Regions from separate parts of the Shewanella psychrotolerans genome, predicted to be linked through region 2. Evidence: riboswitches for the same ligand, from Rfam matches in the RefSeq annotation. Region 2 holds a riboswitch; the other holds the start of a gene.
What was found. A riboswitch is a leader RNA that binds a small molecule or an ion and turns the genes downstream of it on or off. The one in region 2 is predicted to bind cobalamin.
Positions count from the first base shown of each region.

Region 1: linked by a shared signal. The riboswitch ahead of K0I62_RS03510 (ABC transporter ATP-binding protein) and the one ahead of K0I62_RS04610 (TonB-dependent receptor) in region 2 are both predicted to bind cobalamin.

Region 1 covers NZ_CP080419.1:783,837-792,729, forward strand. The annotation lists gene metH (methionine synthase) at 1-2,365, opposite strand, end outside; gene K0I62_RS03505 (histidine phosphatase family protein) at 2,755-3,357, shown strand; cobalamin riboswitch at 3,499-3,664, shown strand; gene K0I62_RS03510 (ABC transporter ATP-binding protein) at 3,795-4,685, shown strand; gene K0I62_RS03515 (FecCD family ABC transporter permease) at 4,682-5,755, shown strand; gene cobT (nicotinate-nucleotide--dimethylbenzimidazole phosphoribosyltransferase) at 5,809-6,837, shown strand; gene K0I62_RS03525 (adenosylcobinamide-GDP ribazoletransferase) at 6,912-7,679, shown strand; gene cobU (bifunctional adenosylcobinamide kinase/adenosylcobinamide-phosphate guanylyltransferase) at 7,676-8,200, shown strand; gene K0I62_RS03535 (cobyric acid synthase) at 8,219-8,893, shown strand, end outside.
Region 2 covers NZ_CP080419.1:1,039,131-1,048,023, forward strand. The annotation lists gene K0I62_RS04595 (cation:dicarboxylate symporter family transporter) at 1-1,035, opposite strand, end outside; gene K0I62_RS04600 (hypothetical protein) at 1,392-2,009, shown strand; gene K0I62_RS04605 (DUF805 domain-containing protein) at 2,312-2,662, shown strand; cobalamin riboswitch at 2,857-3,073, shown strand; gene K0I62_RS04610 (TonB-dependent receptor) at 3,174-5,147, shown strand; gene K0I62_RS04615 (arylesterase) at 5,317-5,928, shown strand; gene K0I62_RS04620 (HDOD domain-containing protein) at 6,180-6,911, shown strand; gene K0I62_RS04625 (LysR family transcriptional regulator) at 7,052-7,957, opposite strand; gene metE (5-methyltetrahydropteroyltriglutamate--homocysteine S-methyltransferase) at 8,151-8,893, shown strand, end outside.

The sequences.
Region 1 (8,893 bases), 260 kb from region 2:
CCTCGTAGCCATTACAGGCCAGCACCACACCAACGATGTTCTTACCGATATCGTGTACGTCACCTTTTACGGTGACCATCAGAATTTTACCGTTAGACTGACCTTCGACTTTTTCTAGTTCGATATAGGGGTTCAAATAGGCGACCGCTTTTTTCATTACCCGTGCCGATTTGACCACTTGGGGGAGGAACATCTTACCCGAGCCAAAGAGGTCGCCGACCACGTTCATGCCATCCATGAGCGGCCCTTCAATTACATCCAGCGGCCGAGTGGCCTGCTGTCTGGCTTCTTCGGTGTCTTCATCGATAAAGTCGGTAATGCCTTTCACTAGGGCATGGGCAAGACGCTTGCTCACTTCCCAGCTGCGCCACTCTAAATCTTCTTTCTTAGCAACTTGACTGCCATCACCGCGAAACTTCTCGGCGATCTCCAGCAGCTGCTCTGTATTGCTCGAATCTGCAACTGGGCAAGGTAAGTTTTGCACCACGGCTTCGACACGCGCTTTTAGCTCGCTGTCGATATCGTCATAAATCGCTAACTGCCCCGCGTTGACGATACCCATGTCCATGCCGGCTTGAATCGCATGGTAGAGGAATACCGCATGAATCGCCTCCCGCACTGGGTTGTTACCGCGAAATGAGAACGACACGTTCGATACACCGCCGGAGATCATCGCGTGTGGCAGAGTGCGTTTTATCTCGGCCGTAGCTTCAATAAAGTCAACGGCGTAGTTGTCATGCTCGTCAATGCCTGTGGCGATGGCGAAAATGTTGGGATCGAAAATAATATCTTCAGGTGGGAAGCCCACCTTATCGACTAATACGCGATAGGCGCGGGTGCAGATCTCGATTTTACGCGCCTTGGTATCGGCTTGGCCGACTTCATCGAACGCCATGATAATGGCGGCAGCGCCGTAGCGTTTCACTAAGGTGGCCTGCTCGATAAACTTCTCTTCGCCCTCTTTGAGGGAGATGGAGTTAACGATACCTTTACCTTGAATGCATTTCAGGCCTGCTTCAATCACCTCCCATTTGGAGGAGTCGATCATGATCGGCACTCGGCTGATATCGGGCTCGGAGGCGATAAGGTTAAGGAATTTTTGCATTACCTCGACGCCATCGAGCATGCCTTCATCCATATTGATATCGATGATCTGGGCACCGTTTTCTACCTGTTCGCGGGCAACTGACAGCGCCTCTTCATATTCTCCAGTTTTAATCAGGCGTAAAAATTTGGCCGAACCCGTCACGTTGGTACGTTCACCGACGTTTAGAAACAGTGAGTTTTCATCTATGGTGAGTGGCTCTAAACCCGATAGACGACAGGCGACGGGAATAGTCGGTAATTCACGGGTTTGATGTGCAATCACCGCTTGGCGAATGGCGTTAATATGCGCAGGGGTTGTGCCGCAGCATCCACCAATGATATTGAGAAAGCCTTCTTGTGCCCATTCACCGATAACCTCGGCCATCTCCTCTGGGGTTTCATCGTAGCCACCAAATTCATTAGGGAGTCCGGCATTAGGATGCGCCGATACGTAACATTCGGCAATTTTTGACAACTCTTCAACGTAGGGACGTAGCTCTTGTGGGCCAAGGGCGCAGTTAAGGCCAATCGACAGTGGCTTAACATGACGTAGCGAGTTGTAAAAGGCTTCGGTGGTTTGTCCGGTTAGGGTGCGACCGGAGGCATCGGTAATGGTGCCTGAAATCATAATAGGTAAACGCTGACCTATCTCATCGAAAATACTTTCAACGGCAAACAGCGCGGCTTTGGCATTGAGGGTGTCGAAGATGGTTTCCACCATGATGATGTCGGCGCCGCCCTCGATGAGCGCTTCAATCGATTCGCGGTAGGCTTCAACCAGCTGATCGAAGCTGACATTGCGATAACCAGGATCGTTGACATCAGGGCTAATTGAACAGGTGCGGTTGGTGGGGCCAAGAACCCCGGCAACATAACAAGCACGACCTGTTTCTGCGCTGACCTCATCTGCGGCGGCGCGGGCAAGACGTGCACCTTCAAGATTGATTTCGGCGGACAGTTCCTGCATCTCGTAGTCAGCCATGGCGATACGAGTGGCGTTAAAGGTATTCGTCTCGATGATATCGGCACCAGCGAGCAGGTATTGTTTATGGATATCTTTGATAATGGCTGGTTGAGTCAGTACGAGCAGATCGTTATTGCCTTTAACATCGCAGGGCCAATCTTTAAAGCGCTCGCCGCGAAAGGCTGCTTCCTCAAGCTTATGCTCTTGGATCATGGTGCCCATTGCGCCGTCGAGGATCAAGATCTGCGATTTGAGTTGCTCGATGATCTGCGGTGCTATCTGTCTTACATGATTAACAGGGGTATGGGTCGCCATAAAGTTTTACCTATTTTTACTAACTTCTAACTACGTCATTGCAGGGAAACCATCGTTATGAGGTTAATGCAGTGTCATTCAGGGTACGATAACGCTTGCTATGTTCACTCGGAAGTATAAACGTATAGACGTCTATACTTCTTGCCTATACTAATCGACTTATAGCGCTTAGGGCAAGTCAAAATAGTATAACCTTTGTGGACTCATAACCTAGCTATGTTATTCGTTATTTAGGCAGTGAAGAGACTGTAGCGATGCAATTGATTAAATGGATATGGCAATGGATTTTTGTAAATTACTAAAAGCTGAATCATCATTTATTGCAATGTATTATCGGTTAAGAGTATCCTCCTCAAGTATTACACTCAAGCTAGTCGATGCTGTTTTATATGACTCAAACAACGCTGTATTTGATGCGTCATGGCGAATGTGAAGGTGGAAATCTGCTGCGGGGCCATTGCGATATTCAGCTGACCGAAATCGGTTTTGCGCAGATGCAATTGGCTTATGCGAAGCTACCCGAAGCCGTTGACAGAGTAATGAGTTCGCCTTTAATCCGTTGTGCCGCCTTTGCTGAACATATCGCCAGCAAGCGGCGAATGAGCATCAGCTTTGATGAACGTTTAAAGGAGATCTACTTTGGCCGTTGGGATGGCCTTGAAATTCCCACTTTACATGAAGATCACGGCCAAGAGTTAACGGCTTATTGGCAGGATCCTTGGCGGTTCCCTTTACCTGAAGCTGAAGCCATGTCAGCCTTTGAGCAACGTCTCGATGGGTTGGTGGATGAGCTGGTCAGTCTTTATAGTGGCGAGAAGCTGCTACTTATTACCCATGGTGGTGTTATTCGTTATTTAATGGCTAAGGCGCTAGGGGTGATCAAGGCAGTAGGCTTTTATACGCAATTGAGCCTTGAGTATGCCAGTGTGGTGAAAATTACTCATTATAGAGATGAGGATGGCAAGGGTTTTTGGCGACTGCATTGGGGCTGAATCATAGAAGATAAGCGATAAGTGTCAGTGCTGGTTTGATGTCGCGATAGCTAGTGCTTGTCTCTTGCTTGAAATACCGCATAATAACCAACAATTTTTAGGTGTCTTTCAATAGCGAAATTTCAGTAGCGAAGATGCCGAGAGTAAGGTGTTGAGATTCGTCTCTAGTCATGAGTCGAGTAACTTAAACTTAATAGGGAATTGGGAAGGCGATCAGCCATAAGCCCAAACTGTGCCCGCAACTGTGAGTGTGTTAAATAAGGCGAGTACCTTAGGTTAACCACGAGTCAGGATACCTGCCTTACTTTATAGCCTTATGACTCAAGCGGGTGACTTGAGGGAGCTACTCATGACCATTACATTTGGGGCGGTTGCCCTGTCTTTATCTTTTGCCGCGCGATACCTGTGCATTAAGGCCGCACCTTGGGTAGGTGTTTGTGACTAAAGACGTTACCGCCTTATCCGCTAAAGGCATATGCTGGCACAGCGGCGAACGCCAAATTTTGTCTGATGTCAGTGTGCAGCTGTCTCAAGGTAAAATGCTTGGGATTATCGGTCCTAATGGTGCGGGTAAATCGACCCTATTGCGTTGCCTCTATCGCTATTTGACCCCTAGTCGAGGCGATATCTGCTTATTTGGTCATCCTGCGAGTGAGCTATCCGCTAAGGAATTTGCACGGCAAGTGGCTGTCGTTTTACAAGATACCCCCCATCATTTCGATATGACGACGGCGCAATTGGTGACCTTAGGGCTCACGCCCCATAAAGGCGCATTCTCCTTCACAAGTGAGCAAGATAAGGTGCAGGTACGTCATGCGCTTGCAACTGTCGGTCTGAATGAGCTGGCTAATCAATCCTATGAGCAACTTTCGGGCGGTGAGAAACAACGGGCATTGATCGCTCGTGCCATCGTCCAGAAACCTAAATTATTGATCCTTGATGAGCCAACAAATCACCTTGATATTCGTTACCAAATCCAGATCTTAGAACTACTGCGCTCGTTAGATATTACCGTGGTGATCTCTATTCACGATCTGAATTTAGCCAGTGCCTTATGTGATCAATTATTGCTGCTTAATCGAGGCAGAGCGGTGATCCAAGGCTCGCCCGCAGAGGTGCTGACCGAGCAGCAGATTGGCGAGGTTTTTGGCGTATGCTGTCAGGTATTGCCTCATCCACAACATGGCAATCCGCAGATTAATTATTTTTACGGTTATCGCCATCTAGGCGATCAAGGTGGCGCGGCCTGTGGCTCATCCATAGAAGCTAACCCTGCCAATAGCAGATATTTGGGACCGCGCGATCTGAAAGGGGACAAGGTTAAATGATCACCGAGGTAATACGAGGCTCCTTGGGCACAAATAAGCTAAAGCGAGTCATGTTGTTTGTGGTATTGATTGTCCTCTTTTCTCTGTTAACCCCCATTTTAGCGGCCAGTTTTGGCGCGGCCGATATAGGGGTAAAACAAGTTATTGATGCCATATTAGGGGGGATAAATGGTGAGTCTAGTGGCACTGTAACCTCACGGATTGTGATGGAACTACGATTGCCTCGTATTCTGCTGGCCTTTATCGCGGGCTTTGGTCTGGCGATCGCTGGCGCAGTATTGCAAACCGTTACCCGTAACCCGCTTGCCGATCCCTATTTATTTGGGATCTCTTCTGGGGCTTCGTTTGGTGCGGTATTGGTGATCACCCTACTTGGTAACTCAAATGCGATGTCGGGCACACTGCCTAGCTCATTGATAAATAGCATTAGCTTGCCCATTGGTGCGTTTATTGGTGCGGCGCTTTCTGTGTTGATGGTACTGGCACTGTGCGGCCGAGCCATGAGCACTCAGATCGAGCGCATGTTGCTTTCTGGAGTGGCGGTATCATTTATGTTTGGCGCACTGACCAGTCTGTTGCTCTATTTCTCCGGTCCTCAAGCGGCGGCTTCTGTGCTGTTTTGGAGTCTGGGGAGTTTTGCTAAGGCAAGCTGGGCAGGGCTTAGTTTGCCTTTTGTGGTGATAGGTTTAGCCACGGCAATCATCTTGCTCTCTAAACGCCAGATCTTAGCCATGAAGGCCGGTGATGAGACCGCGCATACTTTAGGTATTAATGTACAGGGGTTGCGCCTAGGTATGTTGCTGCTTTGCTCTTTAATTACCGCCGTGCTGGTGGCCAATTGCGGCGGTATCGGTTTTGTGGGTTTGATGATCCCCCATATGGTGCGGCTATTGTTGCCTGGAAGGTTTGCCTTGTTGACCACAGGCTTGGTTGGCGGCCTGTTTATGATCTGGATAGATGTGTTGGCCAGATGCCTGCTGAGTTATCAAGAATTGCCAATCGGCATTATCACTGCCGTTATTGGTAGCTTGTTCTTTTTATTTATTTTAGCCACCAAGCGACGTGGATAGGCTTCGTATCGGTTTCTCGTGCAGTAAGGTGAGGACGCAGTAAGATGAAAGAGATGTTTACTATAACGCCAGTGAGTCATGAGTTTGATCAAGCGATTCAAGCCCAAATAGACGGCAAAACTAAACCCCTGGGGGCATTGGGAGAGCTTGAGCCATTAGCGCTGCAGATAGCGCAAGTGTTGGGAAAAACGTCACCATCGATTAATAATCCTAAGTTGCTGGTGTTTGCTGGCGATCATGGGATTGCGGCTTCTGGTGTGTCAATTGCGCCGAGTGCAGTGACGACGCAGATGGTACAGAATTTTCTCAATGGCGGCGCAGCCATTAACGTTTTTTGTGCTCAGTCGGGTTTCGATATGGAGGTGATAGATTGCGGTATTGCGACTCCTATTGAAAGCGACGAACGCCTCATTAATCACAGGCTCGGAGCTGGAACAAATGCGTTTCATCGAGAGAGTGCGATGACCTTAGGGGCGGTAAAACAAGGTTTTGCTATGGCCTTCGAACGCGTCACTTTTCATCATAACAATGGTACTAATCTTATTGCGTTTGGCGAGATGGGTATAGGCAACACTTCTTCTGCGGCGGCCATTATGGCCGCTATCTTAAAGCTAGACGTGGCCGATTGTGTTGGACGCGGCACAGGTATTGATTCGGCAACCCTTGCCCGTAAACAGATGTTAATTGAGCAGGCGCTTTATCTGCATCGCGACCAATTATCTGATCCTTATCTTGTTTTGGCGGCCCTTGGTGGCTATGAAATTGTACAAATGACCGGGGCTATGTTGGCTGCGGCGGAGCATCAGATGTTGATACTCGTCGATGGCTTTATCGCCACGGCGGCCGCTTTGGTGGCGACAAGCATAGCGCCTGCCGCTCGAGATTATATGATTTTTGCCCATCAATCCGATGAACGTGGCCATCAGTTAATGCTCACCCATCTGCAGGCCAAGCCACTGCTTAAGTTATCCATGCGTCTCGGTGAAGGCTCTGGTGCGGCACTCGCCCTGCCTTTAGTGCGTGCTGCGGCGGCTTTTTACAACGAGATGGCTAGCTTACAAGATTTGTCGATTGAGATTTGAGGCTGGCAGGTTTGATAGCTTGAGGGGAATAGGGCTTGAAGGTTTAACGTGTGGACGCAAATGATGAGAGCAAGATGATGATAAAAGAGTTGCAGCTGTTTTTTATTGCGATGGGCTTTTTTACGCGCATCCCTATGCCTAAATGGGTTGAGGTAAACAGCGAGCGGCTTAATCAAGCGAGTCGTTACTTCGGCGCTGTCGGCATAGTGGTGGGTGGCATAAGTGCGCTGGTCTATGTGATCGCCAGCGAGTTATTCCCCAGTAGCATTGCCATTGTACTGGCTATGATCGCAAGTGTGTTGACCACGGGAGGCTTTCATGAAGATGGTTTAGCCGATACCGCCGATGGCTTTGGTGGTGGCTGGACGTTGCAAGATAAGCTCACCATCATGAAAGATTCTCGTGTGGGGACTTATGGCGTCTTGGCGCTGGTCTTTGCGCTGCTACTTAAGTTTGTACTGCTCAGTGAAATAGCGTTATATGCGCCACATTTAGTGGTGAGTGCGCTTATCGTATCTCACTGTTTGAGTCGCGTGCTGGCGGCATCGCTGATTTTTTCCGAACCCTATGTCCGTGAAGATGCCAGCAGTAAAAGCAAACCTTTAGCTCAATCACAAACCATAAATGAACTCGCTATTTTGTTGATAACAGGAGCGCTAGCCCTTTGGATTAGCAGGATCACTGCGGCGCTAGGGCTGTGCGCCTTGTTGCTGGTGCTGCGCTACTTGTTAATTTGGGGCTTTAGGCGGCAAATCGGTGGTTATACCGGTGATACTTTAGGGGCCGCGCAGCAGGTGAGTGAACTCTCGGTGTATCTGTTTATTTTGGCGCTAGCGTCATGATCCATTTTATTTTAGGCGGTGCGCGTAGCGGTAAATCTAGCTATGGCCTCGAGCTTGCTGCCAATTACGTCGCCAAGGGCGATGAGTGTCTGTTTGTGGCAACGGCCGAGGCGTTTGATGATGAGATGGCTTGCCGTATTGCGCGTCATAAAATAGAGCGAGCTGCGCTGGCGTGGAAAACTTTCGAGTGTCCACTAGACTTGAGCCAGTGTTTAACTAAGCAGGCTAAAGACGATCGAGTTATCTTGGTCGATTGTTTAACCCTGTGGTTGACTAATCACCTGCTTAATCCCAGTAGCGATTGGTCGCAAATTAAAGCCGATTTTTTACGTGTGCTATCGACGTTACCGGGAAAGATAATATTAATTTCCAATGAAGTGGGTACAGGCGTAGTGCCAGGTGATCCTTTAAGTCGCCGCTTTGTTGATGAGGCAGGGTGGTTGCATCAGGCCATCGCAAAGTTAGCCGATGAGGTCGTGTTGGTTACGGCGGGATTACCTATGATCTTGAAGGGGCAGTGAGGCGTAAATAGTTAATGAATGGGTTGGATAACAGTGTCCTCAAATAGCAATCAATCATCAATCTTAATGGTGCAGGGCACCACGTCAGATGCGGGCAAGAGTACCTTGGTGGCTGGTCTGTGCCGTTACTTTGCGCGGAAAGGTGTTAAGGTCGCACCCTTCAAGCCGCAAAATATGGCGCTAAACAGTGCCGTAACCGCTGATGGTGGCGAAATTGGCCGAGCGCAGGCGTTACAAGCGGTTGCCTGTGGCTTAGCAGCCCACACGGATTTTAATCCCATTTTGTTAAAGCCCTGTTCCGACACCAGCTCGCAGGTGATAGTGCAAGGTAAAGCGCTATCTCATATGGACGGCCAAGCCTATTTTGGCAAAGATGCGGCGGGTTATCGTACTAAGGCGATGGCTGCGGTGCTTGATTCACTCTCAAGATTAATAGCGCAATATGAGCTTGTTATGGTTGAGGGGGCGGGTAGCCCAGCCGAGATTAATTTGCGTGAAGGTGATATAGCTAACATGGGGTTTGCCGAAGAGGTCGATTGCCCGGTTATCTTGATTGCCGATATCGATAAAGGGGGCGTGTTTGCCCATATCGTTGGCACCTTAGCCTTGTTGTCCGACTCCGAGCGTGCGCGAGTGAAAGGAGTGGTGATTAACCGTTTTCGCGGTGACATTGGCCTGCTGCAATCGGGATTA
Region 2 (8,893 bases):
ATCTTGAGGCAGGTGAACCAGGTCTAGCATGAAGGGGATTGCCACATAGACACTGCCAAACAGCGATAACAGACCGCTTATCGATAGCGATGGCAGATCGCTAATATCGACTGGCGTCCCGTTAAACCATCCCGCAAACAGCACAAATAGGATCACCGTTAGCTTGCCGATATTAGGGAAGGTAAATGCGATAGGAACTAATATTTCGATTAGCGTTTCGGCGTCATCGCTTAGGCTGTCATGTTCGCGCATGATCTGTTTACACTCTTCGACAATCACAGGGATCACGATAAAAATATTACCGGTAGCAAATGCTGTCACTACGCTGGATTTAGAGATACGTAGCGCTTGGGCATAAGTGACTGGCGTTACCGAGGCGATGATCCAGGGTAGCACCCAAAACGTGAGTAGCAGACACAGGGCGAAGTAGCTGATGAGGTAAACCTGCATACTGGCAAATTCATCCCCCCCCATGGTACCGGCTGCAGAAGCTGACATTGCAAAAATGCCAATCGGCAATACCTTTACTAGCGTCTGAGTTATCTTAGAGAAAATCTCACTGCAAGTGTGCATAAAGCTGATGAGCTGTTGTTTGTTATCGCCCTCTATCCCTATAAGTGCGAGCCCCATAGCAATGCTAAATATCACCATTGCAGGAACATAACCCGCGGCCATTGATTCAAATGGATTTGACGGAATATAGAGCTTGAAGTAATCGATAGTAGCCGCGGGCTCAATAATGCTGGTACTAAAGAAGGAGGCGGTTTCAACAAAAGGGAAAGAGAGTGGCATTAGGGCGACAAAGACTAATCCCACCAACCAAAGCAGCAGCATAATCACTCCTGCTCGGCTAAATATTAGACTTGCGGTCGAGCGTTTTAGCTTACCTATACCACCAACCAGGGAGACCAAAATATAGGGCAATACTGTCATCTGCATTAGTAAGATAACGCTAGTGCCGATACTGGTTAACCAGCCAACGGATTCACCGAAAAAAATGCCTACGGCAAAACCAATAAACATTGCAACTATCATCTGAGTTGAGCTTTGCATTGTAAGCAGTTTTTTTAGCACTGGTATATTCCCATTGAGCGCGGTGATGTCTAAAAGTAGAGATAAATTGCTTTAAATAAAACAGAGGCTGAATTATAGAGTGGGCAAGGTATAAGTTTAAAGATGCTTTAGCTAGTTTTTAACAATTGAACGGTGGAATGTGAGGTAGCGCGTGGCTCAAGGGTGAGTATTTATTTTTTAAATAGGTAAATGCTGAGTCATGAAGGTGTAGTATTAACGACTGATTGTGAGTTGAAATAGGTGATTTCAACTCTAGGAGTGATAAACTGCAGTAAGTTTTGTTGTCATCACTAATCGCATCATAAGGATATGTAGAAATGGACTTTTCTCGAAATCATCGATTCATGACGCTTATTGGCTGTAGTTTTTTGTGTGCGGCAAATGTAACAAATGCCTCCGAACTCGCCACTACAGCCTCAAACGCACATCAACTGACTATCTTTAAGCAGCAACTAGGTCTGTATTTCCCAAGTCATTGGCGACTTGCTCATAGTGAACAAATTGGCACTATGTTTTCGGCTGAATTTGTACCACAGCAGGAATTTCTCACCAGTTGGTCGTCACTCTATTGTATTCAGGCTTTCAAAGGGTTAGCTAATGCCATAGAACCTGAGTTGTTTCTCGACACCTTTGCCAGCAACTATCAACAGATTTGTGAGGGCGAGGTTAAGTATCAAAAACTGGGGGCATCATCGATTGAGGGAAAGCAGAGCTATAGTGCAATGCTGACTTGCTCAAAAATGCCCCATACCCATAGAGGCGAAAGTAAACAAGATGTGGCCATGGGAGAAATCGGTCATTACACAGTGATAGCTGGCGCAGACGATCTGTTTTTGTTACATCGTTCAGCTCGAGGGGATGATTTACTTTCGGCTACTCATTTTTCGGTTACGCCGCCACTAAAAATGGTGGCTGATATAACCACTTTGCGTTAGTTCTATTTTTATTTCTGGTTCGGTTAGTTGGCCTGTTTTCAGCGATGGCTGTTGGTGATTAGACTAGATTGAGCTGTTTTACTTACCAATAATTTACTTATTGGTGTGATTTTTTATTGCGCTTTTCATCTGTTATCTAAAGTCAATAAAGCTTCACAAATCTCATTGTCATTAAAATTAAATTAAAGTTTTTAATTATTTAATATATTATTGACGTGCGGTGGGGTGGATGGAGCTATTGCATAACTCTTGGATCCTTATTGGGTATTTATTACATATTTTACGTAAACAAAAGGAATAATATGGAACATTTTATTGGTGCGTTTAAAAAGTTTGCTGATTTTACCGGTCGCGCACGTAGAACAGAGTTTTGGATGTATATTCTGTTTTACTTTATCTTTTATATCGCGTTGGCTGTGGTCGATGGAATATTAGGGACCTTTGCATTAACAGGTATATTCTCTTTAGTTATGTTGATCCCGAGTTTGTCTATTTCGGCGCGACGTTTACATGATACTGGTCGTTCAGGTTGGTGGCAGTTGCTCTGCCTTATCCCACTTATTGGCGCCATTGTGCTGATTATTTTTTATGCACAAGATAGTGTTGAAGACAACGAATATGGTGGCAATCCGAAAGCATTCGCTGCGGCTTAACCATACATCATTATTTTTAAGGAGGCTTAGGTCTCCTTTTTTATTGCCTTTGCTTGCTATTTAATAGCTTGATTCTTGGCAGAAGCAGTTAGACATTTATACGTGTAGACGTCTATAATGCCCCGTTCTTGAATAGTCGTTAGTGATTTTCTACGAAATATAATATTATTGATGACTAATTAAAGACAACCAAATTCTAGTTAATCTTTTGTGGTGCCCTGATACGTGTTATGCGTAATAGGGATAATCGGGAAGCCTGTGAAAATCTGGCACTGCCCCCGCAACGGTGAAAGGTGAAAGTTGGATGCGTTTACGTTAAGCGTTAAAAAAATCCAATCTTGTCGTATAAAAAGTGATTCACTTTTTGTACTTATCCTCAGTCCGGAGACCGGCCCTAAAGGTGATTTTGAGATTTCGGCGGGCAGATCTCGAAATGCGATAACTCTCACCAGCACTTGGTGTTATTTACCGTGACTTCTTGCCCCGTTTCCCTTTTAGGAGTTAAAGGAAAATGGGTACAAAACCTACAACAATTGCCGTATTACTCGGTGCAATGTTATCTGTTTCTGCACCACTTCAGGCGGCAGAAGCGACTAACCAAAATGCAACTCAGATTGACGAAACCATTACGGTCATCGGTCGAAGCGAATCAACCCCATTAAATATTGCTGCCAATGTTAATGTGATTGACGCGGCTGCTATCGAGATGGGTGGCGCGACCACCTTGACAGATGTATTGCGTGGTCAAAGCGGTATTCAAATCTCAGATTCAAATTCAGGTGCGGTGTTTGCGATGCGAGGTTTTAGTGCTAGCCAAGCAGCAAACAATACCTTGATCCTTATTGACGGTCGCCGTCTTAATAATATTGATATCGCTGCACCTACGATCAATGCTATTCCACTTAATCAGATTGAACGGGTTGAGATTTTATCGGGTAGCGCAGGGGTGCTTTATGGTGACCAAGCGGTAGGTGGCGTGATCAATATTATTACTAAAGCGCCAAATGGCGCTGGTGGCAGTGTTCAAGTGTCTGCTGGTAGTTTCGATACTTATGAAGGCCAAGCCGAAGGCTCAGTTGCTATTAATGACAGATGGCGATTATATGCGGCTGGCAGTTACAACCAAGGTGACAATTATCGCGACCATAATGCTAATGAAACTTCATCTGTTTTAGGTCGTCTCCAGTACCGTGATGATCTGCAAGAGTTTTTTGTTGAAACGAGTTACTACGATAACCATCGAGAACTTGCGGGTGATTTAACATTGGAGCAGATAGAGGATGACCCTCGTCAGTCAAATGCTACTCTTGTAGGCGCTCCCGATAGTTATATGCATGAGATGACAACAGCAGCCAGAACTGGATATCAACGTCAACTTAGCGAGCAATGGGCGCTACAGGCTGATTTAAATTATTCAGACACTCTGATAACGGGTCTTAATAGCTGGGGAACGGCCAGAAAAGATACTCGTTCACTATTAGAATTTATGCCTAAAATTATCGCGAATATAGCGACAGACAGTGGCATGTTGAATCTCGTTACAGGTGTCGATTTGAGTCGTGGAGAGTCTGATTTCAGCAGTGGACGCAGCAATGTCCAAGAGCAAGTGAGTGCTTACGTACAGGCTACTGTCCCGCTCACTCAAAGTGTCAGCTATGTGGTTGGTGGACGTTACGCCGAAGTAGCTGATGATCTTGTTGATCCCCAAGCGTATCCCGATGGCGTAGATTTAGATCAGGATGCTCACGCATTTGAACTTGGTCTTAACTATCGCCCAACAGCGAATCATCGTCTATATGTTCGAGCCGATGAAAATTTCCGCTTTGCAAAAGTTGATGAGCAAGCTTATACACCTGCAAGTGTCGTAGGGCTTAAGCCGCAAACGGGTCGTTCTTATGAAGCGGGTTGGGACTGGATTTTCAGTGGCAATAGTTTGCGTGTTAGTGCGTATCGCTTAGATTTGGAAGATGAAATTGTATTTGATTCCAGCGCTGAAACCCCAACCGGTGGAAGCTTTCCTGGTGCCAACGTAAACGCTGATGCATCGCGTCGCTATGGTGTGAGTTTGGATTGGGATTGGCAAGTGACCCAAGCAGTTCAGTTAGGTGTTGAATACAACTATATTGATGCCGAGTTTACTGACGGGATCAATGATGGCAAGTCGCTATCTTGGGTCGCTGAGCACAGTGGTCGTGCTTATGTTAGTTATGATATCTATGAACATTTGCAGCTATTTGCTGAAGGAGTCTATACAGGTGAGCGTTTCATTGAGGGCGATGACGGCAATGTTGACCCTAAACTCGATGACTATTTGCTAACTAATATAGCGCTTAACTATACCCGCAATGCGTGGCTAGCGAGTTTACGTGTTGATAACTTATTTGACGAACAATATGTCAGCGCTGGTTATTATAGCGCTTGGGGTAATGGTTATTATTCAGGCAGTGGACGCGCAGTGCGTTTAACGGCGAGCTATCGCTTCTAAAGGCGTTGATGTTGAGCTAACGGCTAAACCGATCCCAATACAAGGCCTAATGCCAGATCAATAGATAAAAAAGCCAGTCAGCTTTACTGACTGGCTTTTTTTATGCCTGTTGGTCATGATGGCATCAACACCATATCTCAATAGATATAGATCGAGGAGACTGTTAAAGATGAAGTTGAAATGGTTGCTGGTTGTGGCGGCGCTGGTTCTCATTGGCGTGTTCTGGCCAAATAGTCATCGAACATTAGCGCCACTTTCTCCTGATGCTAATATTTTGGCCTTTGGCGATAGCTTAACTCAAGGCGTCGGTGCGTCGAAGGGAAGCGATTATCCTAGCGTGTTAGCCAGATTAACAGGATTAAATGTGATTAACGCTGGGATTTCTGGTGAAACAACTTCTGAGGGGCTAAGACGGTTTGCAACTGTACTGGATGAAACCGCGCCCGAGTTGGTGTTGCTGCTTGAAGGCGGCAACGATTTTCTGCGCAATGTAGATGAACAGCAAGTAGAAGCTAATCTTGCTTTAATGATTGAACAGGCACAAAGTAGAGCGATTACTGTGGTATTAATCGCAGTTCCGCAAAAGAGTCTTTGGCTCGAACCTGCTAAACTCTATTCTCGTCTTAGCGATAAATATCAGCTGTTATTAATTGAGGATTTTTTAACAGATCTGCTAAAATTACCAGAGGTTAAATCCGATACGATTCACCTTAATGATGCAGGATATGAACGCCTTGCTGAACATATTGAGTTGCAACTTAGGCAAGCTGGCGCATTGTGAATTTTGGCCATCGTTTGGTGCATAGACTCTCCAGCGGTATAGCGTCATCGAATTGTAAAGTGACAGAAAGTTGTCATCTTACGGTGTTAAAGCACTAGATTTGATTAGTGCTAGCGTAACAATGTGGAAATATTTGGGTTAGACTTCTCTTTTAACCTAAATCGACTTGACCACGGCGGGCATTTTGTGGGTAAATTCTCGGATAACAAATGGCGACTTGCCAGAATAATAAATCAGGTTAATAACTTCTCATGACAGATCTTGAGCATCAAGTATTCACTCAAGTACGTGCAATTATCGCCAATGAAGAGCAGGTCATTGGTCGCCGTGGCATTCTGATCCCATTGAAAAAGGCTATCATTGCAGATGGTGATATTCGCAATGTGATTGACATTGTTTCTTCCGATCCTGCGCTTGCCGCTCACATGTTGTGGCGTAGTAATGTAGCTGCAAATGTTGGCGTTACCGTTTCTTCAAAAAATCGTTCACTGAAAGATGCATTAGTGCGTTTGGGTCAGGTGAATATTTACCGGTATGCTTTTACTTTTTATCTTAAAGAGCGCTTGGATGAGCTGCCACAACCTTATAAAAAACTGGTTTTTGGTTACTGGGCGCTAACAGAAAGTATTGCGACCAATGCTGTCGATAGTTTGCATCAAATGGAAGGGGTTAATATTAATCCTGATGAGGTGCAAACATTAGCGTTGTTTAGTGTATTTGGTGAAATTATTGCACTTACCGCATTCGCTTATTTAAATGCCGAATCAGAGCAGTCGTTCCCCCTCTCTATTATCAAATCATTAATTGATAATCAAAAACAAACCTTAACCCTTGAAGCATTCGTATCTTTAGGCTTAGATGACGAGCTCAAAGAAGAGTTCATGATCGCCCATAATCTACGTCAAACGCGCAACCCTGATTCCCCAGGGTTAGTATTGCGTCGCGTATTATCTATGCGTAATCAGTTGCTTAATCCGCTATAAAAATGACGTAATAGTTCACCAGTGCTAAAAACTGCCTGTGGTAGTTTTTAGCAGCTCTTTCAACCAGACTATCTGCAATAGCTTGGTTAGACATGTTATTCAGCCGCTTCGGTTCAATCTAATGTAGTGATTGAATAGTATCAGTTAATTAAATTTTGCTTAGCCATTCCCTCTACGGCAACAAGTCCTAACCATTGCTGGGCGAGTCGTGCATTGCTACTACTGTGACGATAAGCGCCAAATAGCGGTCTTTTTAGCCCTTCCTGTCCGAGTTTTAACGTCGCCAACGATAAACCATGAGCTTCATTTATTGACCAACTGGGTAGGGCTGCTACTCCATCTTTACAGGCGATCCGCTGTAAAAGCATAGAGGTAAGATCGCAGCGGATTTGTTTACTGACCGGGATCCCAGCAGGTTCTAAAAAGTGGCGATAGATATCTAAACGCTCTAATGGAACCGGATAGGTGATGAGAGATTGACTGCTGAGTTCGGAGGGGATCACATAGTCCTGTTTTGCTAATGGATGGTCAGTAGCTACTAATAGTTTTACTTCAAAATCAAATAGGTGTTGGTAGGAAATATCTTTGTCTGGTATGGGATCTGACGTCAGTACAACATCTAACTCTCCCTGTTTAAGTGCCGCTAGTGAATTAAACAGATGCCGGCTCGAGAGTTCTAGATTTGTGCGAGGGAAGTTACTATTGAATACTTCGATCACTGGCATCAACCAGCGAAAACAGCTATGACACTCAATGCCTACAAAGAGATCGCCTGCTTCATCATTAAGTCCATTCTTGAGATCGATTTCAGTTTCAATGACTTTAGGCAGTATCTCTTCTGCAAGTGTCAGCAAACGTATCCCTTCTTGAGTAAAAGAGAGTGGTTTACTTTTTCTGACAAAAATCGTCGAATTAATACGGGTCTCGAGCTCTTTTATTTGGTGAGACAATGCCGATTGAGTGACAAAGCGCTTTTTAGCTGCGCCAGCGAGACTGCCACTCTCTTTGAGGGCTACTATTGTTCGTAAATGTCTAAGCTCTATCATTTTTACCTCAGATGAATTTTGCTCATGTTGTGCCTGAAATCAATTCGGTTGCGAAACGACAGGTTAACACAATAAACTTCTAGACGTCCAGACGCCTACTTGTGGTTGTGTCATTTAATATCTCTACCACTTGCTTGCTGTCCTAACTGTGAATTCAGCTCATTTCAAATAAGGGGTATAAAATATGGAATCAATAAACATTGCTTCGCTAGGTTTTCCAAGGATTGGTCGTCAACGTGAGCTTAAGTTTGCGCTAGAAAAGTATTGGCGCGGAGAAATTACTCCTACAGCACTTGAAGATGTTGCCAGCTTACTCCGTCAAACGCACTGGGAGTGGCAGGCACAAGCGGGCGTTACTCATCTGCCTGTGGGGGATTTTGCCTATTACGATCAAGTATTAACCCTCAGTGCCACCATTAATGCGATTCCTGAACGCCATCGTGACGGCGATAAGGTCGATTTAGATACCCTATTTAGAGTGGCTCGTGGACGAGCGCCAACAGGGACGGCCACCACGGCTTCGCAGATGAAGAAATATTTCAATACTAACTACCACTATATCGTGCCAGAGTTGAGCCAAGATCAAACTTTTAAGATCGCCTTCGACCAGATTTTTAATGAGGTTGAGCAAGCAAAAGCCTTAGGGTATCAGCCAAAACCAGTGATCTTGGGGCCATTGTCTTATCTCCACTTAGCAAAGTGTAGCGGGCAAGAATTTGATAAATTGAGTTTATTGCCTCAACTTATTGAAGTATATCAGGCCATTCTTGAGCGCTTTGTCGAGCAGGGGGTTACTTGGGTTCAATTAGATGAACCTATTTTAGCGTTAGAGCTGGATGAAGATTGGCGAGCACCGTTCGCCGATACCTACAAAGCGCTAAATGGCACCGATGTAAAACTATTACTGGCAACCTATTATGGCTCGGTCGAACACCA